DNA from 2 places in the Haloactinospora alba genome. Region 1 is predicted to be linked to the other one. Evidence: riboswitches for the same ligand, from Rfam matches in the RefSeq annotation. Region 1 holds a riboswitch; the other holds the start of a gene.
The links. Region 1 has a riboswitch for cobalamin ahead of metE (5-methyltetrahydropteroyltriglutamate--homocysteine S-methyltransferase). Riboswitches for the same ligand answer to the same signal wherever they lie in the genome.
Positions count from the first base shown of each region.

Region 2: another riboswitch for cobalamin. It lies ahead of FHX37_RS11630 (putative cobaltochelatase); the one in region 1 lies ahead of metE (5-methyltetrahydropteroyltriglutamate--homocysteine S-methyltransferase).

Region 1 is NZ_VFQC01000001.1:1,195,769-1,200,773, forward strand. It holds gene FHX37_RS05480 (polysaccharide deacetylase family protein) at 1-1,400, opposite strand, end outside; cobalamin riboswitch at 1,788-2,010, shown strand; gene metE (5-methyltetrahydropteroyltriglutamate--homocysteine S-methyltransferase) at 2,180-4,468, shown strand; gene FHX37_RS23155 (carbohydrate kinase family protein) at 4,771-5,005, opposite strand, start outside.
Region 2 is NZ_VFQC01000001.1:2,589,041-2,594,045, reverse strand. It holds gene FHX37_RS11645 (DUF6504 family protein) at 1-124, shown strand, start outside; gene FHX37_RS11640 (LLM class flavin-dependent oxidoreductase) at 240-1,247, shown strand; gene FHX37_RS11635 (GNAT family N-acetyltransferase) at 1,294-2,127, shown strand; cobalamin riboswitch at 2,220-2,349, shown strand; gene FHX37_RS11630 (putative cobaltochelatase) at 2,408-4,528, shown strand; gene cobO (cob(I)yrinic acid a,c-diamide adenosyltransferase) at 4,583-5,005, shown strand, end outside.

The DNA of each region.
Region 1 (5,005 bases):
GTCACCATGGTGTAACCCTGTTCCTCCAACCGCTCCAGGATGTCGGGCACCGCGTCGATCGTGGTCCCGTGGATGTCGTGCATGAGCACGATCGAACCGGGCTTCGCGTTCTTCAGCGCCTCTTTGCGGACCTTCCCGGCATTGCGGTTCTTCCAGTCGTTGGTGTCGACACTCCAGATGATCTCTGCGAGTCCCTCGCTACGGGACACCTGCGCTACCTTGTCGTTGGTGGCGCCGTAGGGCGGTCGCATGAGGTCCAGGGTGTAGCCGGTCTCACGGCGTACCAGGGCGTTGACGGTGGTGAGTTCCTCGCGGACCTCGGACTTGTCCAGCGTGGTGAGGTCGGAGTGGGTCACCGTGTGGTTGGCGAGTTCGTGGCCTTCCGCGTATTCGCGCCGCACGGTCTCCGGATGCTCGCGTGCCGGCTGGCCCGTGAGGAAGAACGTGGCCTTCGCGTTGTACTCGGCGAGCGCGTCGAGCAGCTCCGGGGTTCGCGCGCCGGGGCCGTCGTCGAACGTCAGTGCTATGCACTTCGCGGCGGCGGAGGAACAGTCGACGGAGTCGTCGCGTTCGGGAAGCCTTCCGGGGACACTCCCGTCGGCGGTGTCGTCCTTGGGAGGAGTGGCGGAGTCCTCGACGGCGGAACCGGGGCTGGGGTTCGTGGCCGCGGACTGTGCGCGTTCCCCGAGGTCCGATAGCAGGGAGGTGACGTCCTCCTTGGGGATGGTCGCGTTCACACGCCCCGCACCGGCTGGTGCGATCTGCCCCTGGTCGAACTCCACGACAAGGTCACCGTCCGGGTTGAACCCCATCGAGTCGTAGAGGTGCAGGATGGGGTGGAGCGTGGAGGCGTCGACTTGTTCCTCGTTCAGGGAGTCCTTCACGAGACTGTCGAGCTCGGCGAGGTCCTCCTGGTTCCCCACGAGCTCGGTGGAGTAGGCGGTGTGCCCGCTCGTGGCGTCGTACCAGTAGGTGGTGTAGCTGGTGCGCTCCCCGTCGGAATCCTTCTCCTCCTGCACGAGCCGGACCGCGACGACGTCCTCGGTCGCGACGCTGATGTCCCAGTCGATGGTGAGACTCTCGGCGTCGGCGGAGGCCGAGGTGAAATCGGAGACTTTCTGGCTTGTGGCGTCGTCGAGGCGTTGGGTCAACGGGTCGGCGTTGGGGATCTCCGGGTAGGAAACGTCGATCTGCGGGCCCTCATCCGAGGTCTCCTCCCGTTCGTCCAGGCCGGTTACCTCCGACGGGTCCACGCTCGTGAGCTGGTCGGGTTCCCCATTGGGTTTCTCCGGTTCCTCGCCGGGGCCGCTCGTCCCCCTGTCGTCCGGCGAGCACGAACCGATACTCAGGAGAAGGAGGACACTGGCGGCTGCTGCGGTGTACTTCAGGGACGACGACACGGGCCTTGTGAAACGCCGCGGCGTGACGAGGCCGCGAAGCGACGCGCGGAGATCGGCGAACTCGTTTCTCACGGGCAGACGTCTTTCACATCGATGGAGCGGCCATGTCCGGTGTGCAACCCCTCGCACCCTGGGCCGGGTCCAGTGGGGCAGCCAGAGCTCATAACGGCTTCCCAGACGAGCCTAAAACGTCGAAACGCGGAGGGGAGAACGCGACCCGTAATACCACGGGCAACATTCGTTCTCGAATGCGCAAAATCCTGCAGGAGGGCGCACTGTCCCGCGGGGAGGCGCTGCCCGGGAACTCCGCACCGCCAGCGGGTCGGGTGGGACACCTCTCCCCCCGGGGAGGGCGGGGCCGCCGCGCCCGAATCCTCCGGTGTGGTCTATAGTGGCGAACGCGGTTGGTACACACGCGGCTACGCCCGCGCGTGTCGTAAGAGGGAACCCGGTGGGAGTCCGGGACTGCCCCGCAGCGGTGAACGGGAACGAACGTCACCACAAGCACTGGACACAGTGTGTCTGGGAAGCGGTGACCAGTAGGAGGGTGCGGCAGAAGCGCCGCGCGACGCCCGTGAGTCCGAATACCTGCCACCGCCCGTGGGCGCTCCCGCGCCCGCGGTGGTCCACGTCCCGAGGGAGGACGGCGGGCTCAGGCGGCGTGTTCGCCGTGTGTTCCTCGCTGGTTCTCCCCGAGTTCGTGGGCCCTGAGGCTGTTTTCGACGAGGGAGAGAAGAAGCCATGGAACGTGACGATACGCGCCGCGGTGGTGATACACGATGACGACCACTGTGCACGGATACCCCAGAATCGGGCCGAACCGCGAACTCAAGCGGGCCAGTGAGTCCTACTGGGCCGGAGAGATACCTGCGGCGGAGCTCGACACGGTCGCTTCCAACCTACGACGTGGTGTCTGGGAGACCCTCCGTGACGCTGGTGTGCGCGAGATCCCGTCGAACACGTTCTCCTACTACGACCACGTTCTCGACACCGCCCTGCTCTTCGGGTTGGTCCCCGAGCGCTTCGCCACGGTGGCCGACGGCGCCGACGGGCTCGACGCCGAGCTGCGGCGGTACTTCACCATGGCCAGGGGAGCGGAGGACGTTGCGCCCCTGGAGATGACGAAGTGGTTCGACACCAACTACCACTACCTGGTCCCGGAGCTCTCTCCGCGGACACGGCCGCGCCTGGACAGCACCAAACCGATGGCGGAGTACACCCAGGCGCGGGAACTGGGTATCGAGACCCGGCCCGTCGTACTCGGTCCGCTCACGCTATTGCTGTTGGCGAAACCGGCATCGGAGGCTCCCGAGGGGTGGCGTCCCGTCCAGCTCTTGGCGGACCTGCTTCCCTGCTACGCCGAACTGTTCCGCCAACTGGCCGCCTCGGGGGTGCAACAGGTCCAGCTCGACGAGCCGATACTCGCCACTGACGAGGGACAGGCGGAGCTGGCCGCGTTGGAACGTGCCTACACCGAACTCGGTGAGGTGACCGAACGGCCGGAGATCCTCGTATCCACCTATTTCGGATCGATCGGCCCGGACGCGTTGCGGATCCTCAAGCACAGCCGTGTGGAACGTATCGGTCTGGACCTGGTCACCGCGCCGGAGGGGGTCGACGACCTCGCCCAAGTGTCCGGGATCGGAGACAAGACCCTGGTTGCCGGCGTGGTCGACGGCCGCAACGTGTGGCGCACCGACATCGCCCGGACGATGTCCACGCTGGGCTCCCTCCTGGGGCTTGTCGGCGACGTCACCGTGAGCACCTCCTGCTCCCTGCTGCACGTACCCATCGACGTGGACGCCGAGACGGGGCTGCCCGCGGAGCTGCGGGAGCGACTGGCGTTCGCACGGCAGAAGCTCGACGAGGTGGTTCTGCTCGGCCGGGCACTGTCGGCGGGTGACGAGGAGATCGCAGCAGAGCTGGAACGCGCGCGTGCCGTCACCGACGCGGGGACACCGTCCTCGTTCACCAACCGGCACGTGCGGGAACGGTTGGAGGCGCTGGGCGAGACCGCCACGCGCGGCGGCCAGCGCCGGCGGGAGGAGAACACCACGTCCCCACTCCCGCCGCTGCCAACTACGACGATCGGTTCCTTCCCCCAGACCACGGACGTGCGCAAGGCACGCGCGGACTACCGTGCCGGGCGCATCGACCAGAGCGAGTACGAGCTACGGATGCGCTCCGAGATCGACCGCGTCATCGCCCTACAGGAGGACATCGGGCTTGACGTCCTGGTGCACGGCGAACCCGAGCGCAACGACATGGTGCAGTACTTCGCCGAGCGTATGGACGGGTTCGTCACCACGCAGCACGGCTGGGTGCAGTCCTACGGCTCGCGGTGCGTCCGGCCACCGATCCTCTACGGGGACGTTTCCCGTAGCGGCCCCATGACCGTGGACTGGATCACCTACGCACAGTCGCGTACCCGCAAACCGGTCAAGGGGATGCTCACCGGCCCGGTGACGATGCTCGCGTGGTCCTTCGTCCGGGACGACCAGCCGCTGGGTGAAACCGCGCGCCAGGTGGCGTTGGCCCTGCGGGACGAGGTCTCTGACCTGGAACAGGCCGGAATCCGGCACGTCCAGGTGGACGAGGCCGCCCTGCGCGAGCTCCTGCCGTTGCGTGCCGAGTTCCGCGACGCCTACCTCGACTGGGCGGTGGGAGCGTTCCGGCTGGCGACGTCAGGGGCGGCGGCCAGTACCTGGATTCACACGCACATGTGCTACTCGGAGTTCGGCAAGATCGTCGGGGCGATCGAGGAGCTCGACGCCGACGTCACCAGTGTCGAGGCCGCCCGTTCCCACATGGAACTGGTGGAGGACATCGCCGCCGCGGGCTACGGTCGCGGAATCGGGCCGGGCGTCTATGACATCCACTCGCCGCGGGCTCCCGGCGTGGAGGAGATCGAGACAGCGCTACGCAGCGCGCTGCGAGCGGTTCCACCGGAACGGCTGTGGGCCAATCCCGACTGCGGACTGAAGACCCGGGACTACCCCGAGATCGAACCCGCACTGCGCAACATGGTGGAAGCCGTGCGGCGGGTCCGTGACGGGCTGGGAAGCTAAGTAACGGGGCGGGACGGTCTCCGTCCCGCCCCACCCGCAGCGGCTGTGTCCGTGGGGCCGGTCCGCAACCGCGTCCGCCCTGGGTCCCACGGACCCGGGTCTGCGCCCTCCCGGGCGCAGACCCGGGCGGAGAGGGCGTTGGCGCGGTCCAGGCACGTGGCGAGGGCCGTCTCCCCGAGCCCTCGCAGCACGGACCGGTTCTCCCCCCCCCCGAGCGCGCCGAACCGGTCCAGGGTCTCCAGAAGTCCAGCGGAGAAGGAATCCCCGGCCCCTACGCATCGACGCGCGCGGGCGGGGGCGGGTCACGACACCGTCAACGGTGTGCCACCGCCCCGCAGCGCGACCGCTTCCTCCCGCCCCCGGATGAGGAACACCAGGTACGGGCCGAGTCCGGCCCACCGGCGAGCGCTCTCGAGAACGGGTCGACCGGGATAGAGCCACCGCAGGTCACCGGCGCTGACCTTGATCAGGCCGACGAGGGCGAGCTGCCGTTCGACCCGGGCCACCTCACGTTCCCGCCCGCCAGCGAGCGAGGGA
Region 2 (5,005 bases), 1.4 Mb from region 1:
CGAGCAGCCTCCGGGGCGGGTGCACTGGCGTGTGGAGGCGGGCTCGGACACCTCGCGGGGGATCTACGAACTGAGGCACGAGAAGCCGAGCGGCCAGTGGCACGTGGCACGGGTTCGGTGCTGACGCTGCCCGTTCCCGGGGGAACGGAGCACGGGCCCCTGAACGCGGGCCCGTGCCGCCCGGGAAACCGTGTTTTGGTAGACAGCAGGAGACCGCCTCCCACACTCGCGGAGTTGCCATGCTCAACGTCTCGATCCTCGACTACGTCCTCAACCCTCCCGGGACCAGCGCCCACCAGGCGCTGACCGAGGTGGTGGAGTCCGCCCAGCTCGCCGAGCGGCTGGGCTACGGCCGGGTGTGGTTCTCCGAGCACCACAACGCGGCAGGGATGGCCTGCACCGCCCCGGAGCTGATCATCGGCCGGGTCGCCGCGGCCACGTCCCGGATCAGGGTCGGCGCGGGCGGGATCATGCTGCCCAACCACGCCCCGCTGCGGGTGGCCGAACTGTTCAACACCCTGGAGGCGATGTTCCCCGGCCGCATCGACCTGGGACTCGGGCGGGCCCCGGGAACGGACGGCGTCACCGCCATGGCGTTGCGGGGGTCCCGGGAGGCGGTGGCCAACGTGGACTTCGCCGCCCTGGCGGCGGACCTGTTCGGGTTCCTGGACGGTGACCTTCCCGCGGACCACCGCTTCGCCCGGGTGGCCGCCACACCCGAGGTGCCCCAACCACCCCGGGTGTGGATGCTGGGCTCCAGCGACAACGGGGCGGGCTACGCCGCGGAGCACGGGCTGCCGTTCTCCTTCGCGCAGCAGATCAACCCGGACTACGCCGTGCCGCTGCTGCGGCGCTACCGGGACTCGTTCCAGCCCTCCACCCGGCTGAGCACCCCCTACAGCAGCTTCTCCGTGATCGCCTTCGCGAGCGAGGACGCGGACCTCGCCGAGGACTTCGCCGCGTTCTGGTCGCTGACCATGACGAAACTGCGTTCCGGGGAGACCACCCCGACCCCGTTGGCGGAGGCGCGGGAGTTCCGGACCACCTCCCGCTACCGGGCGATCCGGCGGGCCATGGCCGACCGGATGTTCGTGGGCGAACCGGGTGAGGTCGCCGGAGGCATCCGTGCCGTGGCGACCCAGGCCCACGCCGACGAGGTGGTCATCGCCACCCCCATGCCCGACAGCGCCGCACGGCGGCACAGCCTGGAACTGCTCGCCGGCGAGTTCGGCCTGGGCGGCGGGTAGGGAAAACCCGTGGCCGCGGCGGGTGCGGCGGGTCTAGAGTGCCGCTATGGCTCGATGGCCGTCACCGGCAGCGGTGGAGGAGACAGTGGTCGGGTTCCAGGCGCTCGGCGCCCGCACCCGGCGCCTTCCCGCGAGCCGCTGCCTGCGCAACAGCCACGCCCCGTCCGCGGGAGAGTGCAACCTGGTCACCCACATCACGGAGACGACGCCCGCCGGCCTCGCGCGCGAGCTCGCCGAGGCGGGAACATGGCTCGGAGACCGCGACTCCCGCATCCAGGTGGGACCGGCGAGCGCGGCGGCGGAACCGGCACTGCTGCTGGCGGGATGGCGGTACCGCAGCACCGAGCTGGCACTGGTGCTCACCGGCCCCGCACCCCCACTGCCGCCCGCTTCGGTGACGCTCACCGCCGCTGCCACGCGCGACGACTGGGAGCAGCTGGGACGGCTGTTGCGCATGGACCACGAGGAGGAGGCCGCGACGGAGGGACGCGTGCCGGTCCCGCCCGCCCACACGCGCCAGAAACTGGCGTCCCTCCGGGCGAAGGCACCCGCGGCTCGGTACTGGATCGCCCGCAGCGCCGGGACCCCGTGCGGTTTCGTGGCCTCCTGGCCGGGGCACGGCGACATGGGCATGGTGGAGGATCTCTTCGTCCACCCCGACCACCGCAGGCGGGGGATCGCGACCCGGATGCTGGGCCACGCCGTGGCTGACGCCCGGAACCGCGCCGGAACGCCCCCGGAGGGCCCCTTCCCCGTCCTGATCCGCGCGGCCGCGGACGACGAGCCCAAACACCTCTACCACCGGCTCGGGTTCGAACCCGCGGCGGTACTGCGCTCCTACCAGGGACCGACGGGTGACGGCCCCGCCACGGCAGAGTGATGAAGGCCTCGCGCGGCGGTCGGGTGCCGGTGTGAGACTCTGGTGTGCGGTGCCGATGTCGGTGGTGGGTCCCTCGGACGCGCCGCCGCGCGCAGGAACCCGGTGCGAGTCCGGGGCGGTCCCGCCACTGTGACCAGGGAGCTGTCCCGCTACGGGCGCCACTGCCGGGAGCACTCGGTGGGAAGGCGGCGGGGGAGCGCGGATCTGGCAGCCAGGACACTGCGCGGCACCGTGACCGATCCCTCTATGGGGCGAGGACTCCCGAGGAAGGAAGGCCCGCGTGCCTGCGAAAGCCCGATACCCGTTCAGCGCGGTCGTCGGTATGGACGACATGAAACTGGCGCTGCTGATCAACGCCGTGTCCCCGTCGGTCGGCGGGGTCCTCGTACGCGGGGAGAAGGGAACCGCGAAGTCGACCGTGGTGCGCGCCCTCGCGGCGCTGCTGCCCGACCTGAACGTCGTCTCCGGATGCCGTTTCAGCTGTGACCCGACCGAACCCGACCCCGAGTGCCCCGACGGTCCGCACGGTGCGGACGCTGTCCCGGAGGAACGCGCCGCCGAGCTCGTGGAACTGCCCGTCGGCGCCAGTGAGGACCGCCTCGTCGGGTCGTTGGACATCGAACGGGCCCTCACCGAGGGCGTCACGGCGTTCGAACCCGGCCTGCTGGCCGCCGCCCACCGCGGTCTGCTGTACGTGGACGAGGTCAACCTGCTGCACGACCACCTCGTCGACCTGCTGCTGGACGCCGCCGCCATGGGAACCTCGCACGTGGAGCGGGAGGGCGTCTCCGTTCGGCACGCCGCCCGGTTCCTGCTGGTGGGCACCATGAACCCGGAGGAGGGGGAACTCCGCCCCCAGCTCCTCGACCGCTTCGGGCTGACGGTCGAGGCGGCGGCCACCCACGAACCGGAACAGCGGGCCGAGGTGGTGCGCCGCCGGCTCGCGTTCGAGGCCGACCCCGAGGGGTTCGCCGCCGGTTACGCCGCCCAGGAGGCGGAGCTGGCCCAGCGCATCACGGCGGCGCGCAAGCGGCTGCCGGACGTGGTGTTCACCGACTCCGCCCTGCGCCAGGTGACCGCGGTGTGCGCGGCCTTCGAGGTGGACGGGCTGCGCGCGGACATCGTCACCTCCCGTGCCGCCATGGCACTGGCGGCCTGGCGGGACCACGCCGAGGTCACCTCGGACGACGTGCGCGACGCGGCCCGGTTGGCGCTGCCGCACCGGCGCAGACGGGACCCGTTCGACGCTCCCGACCTCGACGAGGACCGGCTGCAGGAGGCGCTCGACCAGGCGGGTGATGCGGACCCAAAAGGCAGTGAGGACACCCCGGGCGACTCGGGGGGTCCCACCGACGAGGAGTCACAGAGCACCGGTTCCGGTGAGGCGCAACCGCAGGACGCCGAACCCGAACCCGACGGCGGTTCCGGGCCGTCCGAGCCCGCCGCCGACGGTTCCGGCGGTCAGGACGACACACAGCCGCCCTCCGGCCCGCAGGCCGGAAGCGGCGGCGCCCAGCAGCAGGAGAACGAGGCGGGACAGTCGGACGACAACCCGGAGCAGGGCCAGGGAAACGCCCCCACGGACGCCTCCTCGGAGGCGGGGGAGACCTACCGGCCGCGCCTGTTCAGCGTCTCCGGGGTGGGGTCCGGAACCCCCGGCCGTCGCTCCCGCGCCGAAACGCCCTACGGCCGCACCTCCGGATCGCGCGCCCCCTCGCGCAGGGTGGGTTCCCTGCACCTGACGGCGACCCTGCGGGCCGCCGCGCCGCACCAGCACACGCGCGGCCGCAGCGGCAACGGACTGCTGCTGCGGCGCCGCGACCTCCGCGAGTCCGTCCGCGAGGGGCGCGAGGGAAACCTCGTGCTGTTCTGTGTGGACGCGAGCGGCTCCATGGGGGCGCGGCAGCGTATGCGCGCGGTCAAGGGGGCGGTGCTCAGCCTGCTGCTCGACGCCTACCAGCGGCGGGACAAAGTGGGGCTGGTCACGTTCCGGGGGCGGGAGGCCGAGGTCGCGCTTCCCCCCACCTCGTCGGTGGAGGCCGGCGCGCGTCGGCTGCGCGAACTGCGCACCGGCGGGCGCACGCCACTGGCGGCCGGACTGCTGCGGGCGAGCGACGTGCTGCGGGTGGAACAGCTACGCGACCCGCGCCGACGCCCGCTGCTGATCACGGTCACCGACGGCCGCGCCACCCACGGCAGTCTCGACGACGCGCTGCGCGCCGGAGCGTGGATCGGCACCCAGGGGGCGCAGAGCGTGGTCGTGGACTGCGAGTCGGGCGCGGTCCGGCTGGGACTCGCACAGCGGCTGGCGTCCGAGATGGGCGGGACCGCCGTGCGACTGGAGGAACTCGGAGCGGAAGCGCTCAGCGGCCTGGTGCAGCACACCCGCCAGGCGGCCTGAGGCCCGCGGACAACACCACATCCCGCACCGCACAGTAAGGAGAACCGAACCACCATGCCGAAAGGGCAACCCGAGCACGTTCCCGAGGACGGTCTGACGACCCGCCAACGCCGCCACCGGCCGTTGGTGATGGTGCACACCGGGCCGGGCAAGGGGAAGTCCACCGCGGCGTTCGGCCTGGCCACACGCGGGTGGTCGCAGGGCTGGGACATCGGGGTGTTCCAGTTCGTGAAGTCCGCCAAGTGGCGCATCGGCGAGGAGAAAGCCCTGCGGACCCTGGGGGAGTCCGACGAGGGCGGAACGGTGAGCTGGAACAAGATGGGCGAGGGCTGGTCCTGGATCCAGCGTTCCGGTACCGAGCAGGACCACGCCGCCGACGCCGCCGAGGGGTGGGCGCAGATCAAACGCGACCTTGCGGCGGAGACCTACCGGCTGTACGTCCTGGACGAGTTCACCTACCCCATGAAGTGGGGGTGG